DNA from 3 places in the Paenibacillus sp. FSL R10-2748 genome. Region 1 is predicted to be linked to each of the others. Evidence: riboswitches for the same ligand, from Rfam matches in the RefSeq annotation. Region 1 holds a riboswitch; each other region holds the start of a gene.
What was found. A riboswitch is a leader RNA that binds a small molecule or an ion and turns the genes downstream of it on or off. The one in region 1 is predicted to bind glycine.
Positions count from the first base shown of each region.

Region 2: it holds a riboswitch for glycine, as region 1 does, so the genes downstream of both, gcvT (glycine cleavage system aminomethyltransferase GcvT) here and NSS66_RS18485 (alanine/glycine:cation symporter family protein) in region 1, are expected to answer to the same signal.
Region 3: it holds a riboswitch for glycine, as region 1 does, so the genes downstream of both, sdaAB (L-serine ammonia-lyase, iron-sulfur-dependent subunit beta) here and NSS66_RS18485 (alanine/glycine:cation symporter family protein) in region 1, are expected to answer to the same signal.

Region 1 covers NZ_JBBOTK010000006.1:78,280-81,560, reverse strand. Annotated here, with positions in the region: gene NSS66_RS18490 (glycoside hydrolase family 1 protein) at 1-1,317, shown strand, start outside; glycine riboswitch at 1,490-1,566, shown strand; glycine riboswitch at 1,585-1,679, shown strand; gene NSS66_RS18485 (alanine/glycine:cation symporter family protein) at 1,839-3,257, shown strand.
Region 2 covers NZ_JBBOTK010000004.1:85,125-88,405, forward strand. Annotated here, with positions in the region: gene gcvPA (aminomethyl-transferring glycine dehydrogenase subunit GcvPA) at 1-696, opposite strand, end outside; gene gcvT (glycine cleavage system aminomethyltransferase GcvT) at 825-1,925, opposite strand; glycine riboswitch at 2,103-2,201, opposite strand; gene gcvH (glycine cleavage system protein GcvH) at 2,595-2,993, shown strand.
Region 3 covers NZ_JBBOTK010000005.1:15,057-18,337, reverse strand. Annotated here, with positions in the region: gene NSS66_RS16185 (DUF6359 domain-containing protein) at 1-1,328, opposite strand, end outside; glycine riboswitch at 1,543-1,658, shown strand; gene sdaAB (L-serine ammonia-lyase, iron-sulfur-dependent subunit beta) at 1,870-2,559, shown strand; gene sdaAA (L-serine ammonia-lyase, iron-sulfur-dependent, subunit alpha) at 2,549-3,281, shown strand, end outside.

The DNA.
Region 1 (3,281 bases):
CGCAAGAACGATCATGCTATGGAGATTTCGTCCGAGCGACTCGAAGACATTTTGGCAGGCAAAGTCAATGCCCGTTTTCCAAAACGTGAAGGTGTGGACTTCTTCCACCACTACAAAGAAGATATTGCATTGTTCGCGGAAATGGGCTTTAAGGTATTTCGTATGTCCATCAACTGGTCGCGGATTTTCCCAAATGGCTATGATGCCGAGCCGAATGAAGCGGGACTGCAATTCTACGACAATGTATTTGATGAGCTGCGCAAATATGGTATTGAACCGCTGGTAACATTGTCACATTATGAGACACCGCTGGGTTTGACTCAGAAGTATAATGGTTGGCTGGGTCGTGAAGTTATACAGCACTACGTAAATTATGCCGAAACTGTGTTCACGCGTTATAAGGATAAAGTAAAATACTGGCTGACCTTTAATGAAATCAATGTAATGACCATGAGTCCGTTTACTGGTGGCGGGGTGGTCATTGACCGCGTAGAAAACAAGCAGCAAGCGATATACCAAGCACTGCATCATCAATTTGTAGCTAGTGCACTGGCGACAAAACGAGGACATGAGATCATCCCGGGCTCTCAAATCGGCTGTATGCTGGCTCGTTTGGAAAGCTACCCACATACGTGTAACCCAGAGGATATACTGAAAGCCCAGCATGAAAATCAGATGAACCTGTTCTTTACGGATGTGCATGCCCGTGGGGAATATTCCAACTACATGAATCGTTATTTTGAAGAAAATAATGTTGTTATACACACAGAACCAGGCGATGCCGAAATTTTAAAAAATAACACGGTCGATTATATCTCATTCAGCTACTACATGACCTTGACCGTATCTGCAGGTCCAGAAGGCGAGAAAGCAGCAGGAAACCTGATTGGCGGCGTGAAAAATCCATATTTACAGTCCTCTGACTGGGGATGGCAAATTGATCCGATCGGTCTGCGTGTTACGCTGAACACGTTATATGACCGCTACCAAAAGCCACTGTTCATCGTGGAAAATGGCCTAGGTGCTTATGATAAGGTAGAGGAAGACGGTTCTGTGCATGACACATATCGTATTGATTACTTGCGTCAGCATATTGTTCAAATGAAGGAAGCAATTGCCGACGGTGTTGATCTGCTTGGTTACACCAGCTGGGGTCCTATCGACCTTGTGAGCATGTCTACTTCCGAAATGTCCAAGCGCTACGGATTTATTTACGTTGATCTGGATGATGACGGTAACGGAACGCTCAAACGCTCCAAAAAGGACTCATTTAACTGGTATAAAAATGTGATAGCAACCAATGGTGAAGAATTGTAATTCCAAATTTTCTCGGGCGGGTATAGCAGAGGACATCCTAAGGATGCAATCTGCTGTACCCGCTTTTTTGATAGACATAATAATAATATTTATTTCAGAGGGCTTCACAAACTTTTCACTTGTAATAAGCTGAAAGTTTTCTGTATAATAAATAAAAATTTCATATGTCTGGTTGATGTTTGCGGGAGATGGAACGAAAGTTCCGACCGAAGGGGCAAAACTCTCAGGTGCTTAGGCTGATTACAGCAACAAGCGGGGACCGTAAACGGACAGAACTCTGGAGAGACCCTTAATTGGGCGCCGAAGGTGCACCGCAGAGAACATCTGCTTAAACTCTCAGGCAAAAGGACAGAGACGCGAATAACCTGTGACAGGGGATGCCCTAGGCTTTTTTATAAGCTATTAGAGGCAGAAACCTGCGCAAGATGGTTGTATTTTTTCGTGCCTTTAACCTCTCCAGGAGTCGAATCAGCGGATTTGACTCTTTTTTGTTTTCTAATATGCTGGAGGAGCGGGTTGAAATGAATTTGGTACATGTGTTAGAAGCGATTAGCAGTTGGATATGGGGGGCGCCTCTCATCATTCTTGTCATGGGAACGGGGTTGTGGCTGACCATACGTTTGAAGATGCTGCAGGTATTCCGCCTGCCCCTGGCGATCAAGCTGATCGGTAAGGCCCCGAATGAAGGCAGCGGGGATGTAAGTAGTTTTGCGGCTTTGAGTACAGCGTTGGCGGCTACAGTTGGCACAGGAAGTATTGTCGGCGTAGCGACAGCCATTAAGCTGGGCGGGCCGGGTGCCTTGTTCTGGATGGTCGTTGCAGCCTTTTTTGGGATGGCGACGAAATATGCGGAAGGTGTACTTGCGGTAAAATACCGGGTGAAGGATCGGAATGGGCAATTTTCCGGCGGCCCGATGTATTATATTGAGAAAGGTCTGGGACGCCGTTTTAAACCGCTGGCGATGCTGTTTGCTTTTTCGGGCATGCTGGTAGCGTTGTTCGGGATTGGAACGTTTCCGCAGGTCAAAGCGATTGTATCTTCGACTGAAAATAGTTTTGGCGTTCCGCCCATTGTAACGGCACTGATTATTGCTATCCTTACAGGACTTGTTACTATTGGAGGACTCAAAAGCATTGCCAAGGTATCGACGAAGGTCGTTCCTTTTAAAACAGGCTTGTACGTACTGATCTGTCTCATCGTACTAATTCGGTTTGCTGACCAACTACCTGCCGCAATTGCGCTGGTGCTCCATTCGGCATTTTCAACTACATCTGCAACGGGCGGATTTGCCGGAGCTACGATTATGCTGGCGATGCGAAGTGGGGTAGCCAGAGGTATTTTTGCCAATGAGGCCGGATTGGGAAGCGCACCGATTGCAGCCGCAGCTGCCAAAACCAAATGGCCTGCGGAGCAAGGGCTAATTTCCATGACAGGCGTGTTTATTGATACGATGGTTATTTGTGTGATGACCGGGTTGACGCTACTGGTTAGTGGTGTGTGGAGCGGGCCTACCGATGCGGGCCTGATGACTCAGCAAGCATTTTCCAGCGCATTCCCGCTGGGGGCAGAACTGCTCACAATCATTCTGATTATGTTTGCGTTCACCACCATGCTCGGCTGGAACTATTACGGGGAACGCTGTGTTGAATATTTGCTTGGGGTCAAGTGGATTAAGCCATACCGCTATCTGTTCATCCTACTGGTTGCCGGGGGCGCGTTCATTAAACTGGATGCGATTTGGCTGCTGGCAGATATCTTTAACGCAATGATGGCTTTCCCGAACCTGATTGCCCTGCTCGGCTTATCAGGAATTGTAGTCGCAGAAACCCGAACCTATATGGATTCTCTGAATTCTAGTAAGAAAAAGGGCATTCTTGCAGGTGCCAGTGTAGGGGCAGCTATCCAAGTAGAAGAAAAAGGACAAACGGTTAATTCATAATTTCCAAAAGGGAGTGCCCTCAGT
Region 2 (3,281 bases), on a different contig from region 1:
ATGGATGAGGTCAGCCATCGGCTTCAGGTTTTCCACGGCTCCGAAAAAGTTGGGGCTTTGGACCAAAACAGCCGCGGTCTGTTCCGATACGGCTGCCGCTAGCGCATCAGCATCCGTTACGCCGTCCGAACAGCCGATCTCCACGATGTCCAAATCCAATCCGCGTGCATAGGCTGCCAATACCTGACGTGCCTCCGGATGGACGGACCTTGATACGATAAGCTGTTTACGGCGGGTAGCTGCGGCGGACAGTGAGCCCGCTTCCGCCAGTGCAGTCGCTCCGTCGTACATGCTGGCATTAGCTACAGCCATGCCCGTCAATTCGCAAATATACGACTGAAACTCGAAAATGGCTTGTAGCTCGCCTTGGCTTACTTCCGGCTGATAGGGGGTGTAGGCTGTATAGAATTCCGAGCGTGAAGTGATGTGCTGGATGACGGACGGAATATGATGATCATAAATTCCTGCGCCAAGGAAGCTGGCATGTGTGTCTGTATTGGCGTTGTGTCCGGCCAGCTCGGCCAAGTGGCGGGTTAAGGCTTTCTCATCGAGTCGAGAAGAGAGAGGCAGTTCCCCTTGATATCGAATGGCCTCTGGAATGTCACTGAATAAATCATCAATAGATGATACACCCACCACACGCAGCATTTCGGTTTGATCCTGTTCAGTCATAGGGAGATAACGATGCTGCTTCATAGGTTCTGACTCCTTTCGAAAAGCAAGATTTTAGATCGTAAATTAGCTAATAAAAAAGTGTGTGAGATGAAAAACCCAGAAGTTCATATCTGACATATTTGCTTTATAGAAATAAAAAGAGTTTAAGATCAGCGCGGGCGTTTATAAAAGGGTGCTGCCACCACCTCGGCACGCAGGCGTTTGCCACGAATCTCAACCTCCAACGGTGTGGAGAGGGCGCTAAAACGACTGTCCACCAAGGCGAGGCCCAGATTACGCTTCAAGGTGGGCGACTGAGTCCCCGTTGTGACCTCACCAATGTGTTGTCCTTCTGCGAATACCGGGTAATGGGCGCGTGGGATACCGCGATCAATCATTTCCAGCCCGATCAATTTGCGAGGAATCCCTTGCTCTTTCTGACGTTGCAGTGCTTCTCTACCGATAAAATCTCCTTTATTCAGCTTGACGAAGAAACCTAGACCAGCTTCGAGTGGTGAAATCGTGGCAGATAACTCCTGACCATATAGCGGCAACCGTGCCTCAAAGCGTAGGGTATCCCGAGCACCAAGTCCAGCGGGAATCAGCCCATACGACTCACCGGAACGAAGCAAACCCTCCCATACGGCTGGTGCTTCCGCAGCAGGTATATAAAATTCAAAACCGTCTTCGCCCGTATATCCGGTTCGTGAGACCAGTGCTTTTGCTCCGAACAATGGCACATTCTCATGGAAGCGGAAAGATGCCAGATTCGTAATGTCCGTATCTGCCACGGCTGCGGCAATACGTGCTGCCTCCGGTCCTTGCAACGCTAGCAATGCTATCGCATCAGACACATTCTCCATGTGAACGGATGCAGGCATATGGCGCATTAGCCAATCCCAATCCTTATCGATGTTGGATGCGTTCACAACGAGCATGTAGCGTTCCGGTCCTTTGCAGTAAACAAGTAGGTCGTCTACTACCCCTCCATCGGGGTAACACAGGAGTGAATATTGTGCCTGACCTGGTTCCAACTGGCTGACATCATTCGTGGTCACCTTTTGCAGAAAAGCTTCGGCTTCTTTGCCTTCAACCAAAAATTCGCCCATATGCGATACATCGAATAAACCCGCACGTTGCCGGACGGCCTCATGCTCCTTTTGAATGCCGCTAAACTGAACCGGGAGCTCCCAGCCGCCAAAGTCAATACAACGAACCCCAGACTGCGTCCCGTAGGACGAATATAGCGGTGTTTTTCGCAAATTAGTCATTATTCCACTCCTATCCGGTGTGATCGGCTAAACAAAAAAGACAGGCCGAAAAAAACGTATAGACGGCAGTCTACACTCTTTTTTTCAGCTCTGTCCTTGATACCAGAAAGTTACCCCGGTATGTACCGGGTTTCCCCTTGGGTGATCCGCTCCAATAGCGAATGCTCTCCAGAGATGCGTCCGGCAGAGGTCCTTTTGCCTGAGAGATTCACCTGCAATGCAGGTTTACTCCTTCGGCGCTACCTTCGGGATCAACGGTATATTACCTGGCTTTGCAGATAACAACTTGATCCGATTCGCGTGCACTTATGTCTCACAAGCGGCAACAGCTATGCGAATCTTTTTGGCAGTCTCTCCCTCCGCGTTCATCCGCGTTTGCAGTTGTCGGGGTGTTTCCCAAAGCATTTGCTATAACCCATTAATACGCAAATTCATTCAAAATGTCAATAAAAATGTCATCAAAAACAATAGAAAAAACATTTAATATATAAATAAGGATATGTAAGCGTTTGTTATAAGCTATCATATTTTTATATAGTACGCTATATGAGGTGATATGAAGTATTTTTGTTAGTATTATTGACATGAGTGTTCTTGTTGTCATAATCTTAACCTGTCTAGTACAGTGAGCAAAAGCGATTTTATTCATATGGAAGTGAGGGGAACAGAATGGGTGAAGTAAAGCAGCAACTTTGGTATACAGACGAACATGAGTGGGTTCAGCGGACAGAGAATGGAACGGTACGAATTGGTATTACAGACTTTGCACAGCATCAACTGGGTGATATTGTTTTTGTAGAATTACCTGAGGCGGGAGCAACGATTGAGCAGGGAGCGGAGATCGGTACGATTGAATCGGTGAAGACAGTATCCGACCTTTTTGCTCCGGTGACGGGAACCATACTAAAAGTGAATGAAACGCTGGAAAGTACACCTGAGCTAGTGAATGAATCTCCCTATGAAAAAGGTTGGATGATCGAAGTAGAGATGGATAAAGATGTGGAGGAAGCCTTGGGCAAGCTACTGTCTGCGGATCAGTATGAGCAGTTGATTTCCGATGAGCAATAATGGAGCATTGTAGTATGGAGTAAGAGGGTTATTTGTCTGCTCGATTTTTGTATAAAATAGTCGCTATGATTTGACGTAGCGGCTATTTTTTTGTCTTTTTGCAAACGTAATTACGTGTTTTATTCTGATTTAGAGGGTTGTCCCCATATAAGAATCATACATAATCCAGCACGGTTTTTCGACTAATTTCTATAGCTACAGGTCATATTAAGAAGAATTATGCAGGTATAATACCTTCCCGGATAATTTAAATTTAAATGTTGTCATCAACGTTCATGACGAAAGTAC
Region 3 (3,281 bases), on a different contig from region 1:
TTCGACTGTCCGTTTTCCTCACGCACATATTTCGGTGTAGCATCTTCTACAGGGGAAGAATCACCGATGAACGCTGCCTTGCCTTGACCTACCTTGGAGATAGCGGCATAAGGTCCTTCCGCACGGCCCCCGCCGTTATAAACTCCCTGGTCTACCGCATTACCCCATTTTTTCGTGCCTGAAGGGATATAAGCAATGCCTTTAGCCTTGGTAGGATCAATAATAGCCAGCGTAGATCCTGCATGCATTGCAATCGAGCGCACACCCTTGGTAATGCCGAAAGATTGATCTGCGGCTACAATGTCGGTAGCATTCACATCACCCAGCGCATTGTAACGGAAACGAACGCCAAAGTTGGCCGCCAGCCAATCGGAGCTTGTTAATCCTTGCATCGCCGGTGATGCAGCTTCTTCTGCAGTCATGCCCTTGGCCGGATTAGTATAGGCTCCACGACGGTAACCATTCATAACCTCGGAGGAATCCCAACGGTTTTTGTTACGGTCCGCATTATAATGATCGGAGATGAAGAAGACGCTCCCCCCGCTATTCACGTATTGCAGCAGGGCAGCCTGCTCGGATGCCTTAAAGGCAACATTCGCTTCACCAATAATGAACACATCATATTGGCGCAGCTTGTCATATGTTATGGCCTGCTCTCCATAAGTAAAAGGAATAGGACGATTCAATTGGTCTACCGTAAAGCCTACATTACGCAGTCCATTGGCAAAGTCGGAGAAGGCGCCTTCAATGACCCAATCTGCTGCACCAGCGGTCTGTGCGTGCGTATTATCGAACAGCACCTTTTTGCCTTTTCCATCCGGCAGTGTAGTACCGGGTTGACCCGGGTTGCCAGGTTCGCCTGGTTCCCCCGGCTCGCTTCCGCTCACCAGTTCAACAGCGCTTGGACTTTTCACTCCACCAAAATTATTGTAGGCGCCGAGTGTACCCGTCACACGAATTTTGCTGCCGATCAGCTCAGGATGGCCTGATAGCCCATATTGCCCTCTGTACGCTGAAGTCAGCTGTACATCCAACAGATTAGACGTATTACGTTCATTTGCCTGATCGGCAATCAGTACGTTAAAATCATTCGCGAACGGGGAAGAAAAGTTAGCCGTTTTCGATCCGGTAGCATGTCCGACGATGTAACCTTCCACCGTCACCGTACCTCCACTGCTTTGGCGCTGAAGTGCTTCGGCTACTGTCAATGCTCCCTCCGCCTTGACCTGACCGAATGGAACGAAGATCCCAATCAGCAGTGATACGATAGCTGCTAGATGCAACATCCCTTTTAAGCGTGAACCTGTGAATCGCAAGCCTTTTACCATACGTCAATATCCCTCCTATGATTTCCATAAATATACTTGTCCTTTATCAGATTAGCCGCCAATCTTCTAATTCCTTCCTGGTTTCATCCATAATTATGTAAATTTTAATCTTTTTTATTGGAAACGCACCTGTTTATGTAAAAATTAAACCTGTGATTGACACTGAGCACGGCATACATTACGCTAAGGAAGACATGTAGAACGGTATACGCGAATGAAGATGACGGGAGAGTCTGTCCAGGGAGCCTACACTCTGGCGGCACCGAAGGAGCAAGACGTCAGCACCCGGCTGACGGATAATCTCTCAGGTCCATGTATCGTCATCTGACGCAACTCTGGAGAGAGCGCAAGCCACCCAAGGGGTAAGGCGGTAAGAACACCGCACGAAACTCTCAGGTAACGAGGACAGAGATAAGGGAAACTTCCTTATCCTGTCCTTTTTTGTGCTCACATTGTGCGTCAGCATTAAGAACCGTCATAACCGCGCAAAGACGCGGAAATACCATATAGTATGGTATTAGAACATACAGGGGGCCACACCATGCGTTTCAAAGATGTATTTTCTATTATCGGTCCGGCCATGACCGGACCTTCCAGTTCACACACCGCAGGCGCGGTGCGGCTCGCACGCGTTGCCCGGCACTGGCTCGGGACGCAGCCTGACCGTGCCCGCATGACGCTGTACGGCTCCTTTGCCGACACGTATAAAGGACACGGTACAGACCTGGCGCTCATCGCAGGGCTGCTTAATTACGATACGGACGATCACCGGATTCCGGATGCCGAGCAATGGGCAGAGCAAGCCGGGATGGCCGTGGAATTCGCCGTCAGCGGACTCCCCGCGCCTCATCCGAACACTGTCCGTTTCGAGCTGTGGAAGGGCGAGGATCAGCGCACACTGTTGGGCTCCTCCATCGGCGGCGGCAGCATCCATGTCCAGCAGCTTAACGAATTCCGGGTCAATCTGACCGGGGAGCTGCCTACGCTGGTGCTTCTCCACTCGGATAAGCCCGGTACATTGGGCGCGATAACTTCAGCGCTGGGCGCGGCCCACATTAACATTGCCTATATGCACGTAGATCGCAAAGGCCGGGATGGTGAAGCACTCACCGCCATTGAAACGGACAGTTCTGCTCCAGCTGAACTGATTGCGGAACTGCGTTCTTTACCTCATATGTATGAAATTAAGATGATTAATTTGAAAAAAGGAGCTGAATCCGATGCGGTTTAGCCATCTGCATGAAATCAGCGCTTTATGCGCTGAAGAATCCACCACAATTGGCCGTTTGATGATTCAAGAGCAGGTACAAGAGACGAATACAACGGAGGAAGAAATCTTTCGCCAAATGTCTGATTATTATGAAGTCATGAAGGAAGCCGTTCATCGCGGTCAGACACAAGACACCGTATCCCGCAGTGGATTGACGGGCGGTGACGGCAAGCGCCTAGCCGAGTATCTGCGGTCAGGGGAAACCTGCTCCGGTGATGCCTCCGCGCTTGCCATGGCTTATGCCCTCTCCGTGTCGGAGGTTAATGCATCCATGGGTCGCATTGTGGCCACGCCTACCGCAGGCTCATGTGGGGTTATCCCTGGTGTGTTCATCAGTGCGCAGGAGCGGTTCGGCTGGGATGATGAGCATATGGTGAACGGCCTGTTCGCCGCTGGAGCCATTGGCTACGTGATCGCCAACAACTCCTTCATTTCTGGCGCGGAGGGAGGCTGTCAGGCTGAGATTGGTTCAGCTATCGGGATGGCTGCTGGCGCTATGGTCGAGCTGCGTGGTGGTACGCCTGAACAGGCTGTTCACGCCGTGGGCCTCGCTCTTAAGAACACGCTCGGCCTGATTTGCGACCCCGTCGCTGGACTCGTGGAGATTCCGTGCATCGTGCGCAACGGGCTGGGAGCCGTGACTGCGCTTGCCGCAGCGGATATGGCTTTGGCGGGTGTGCGCA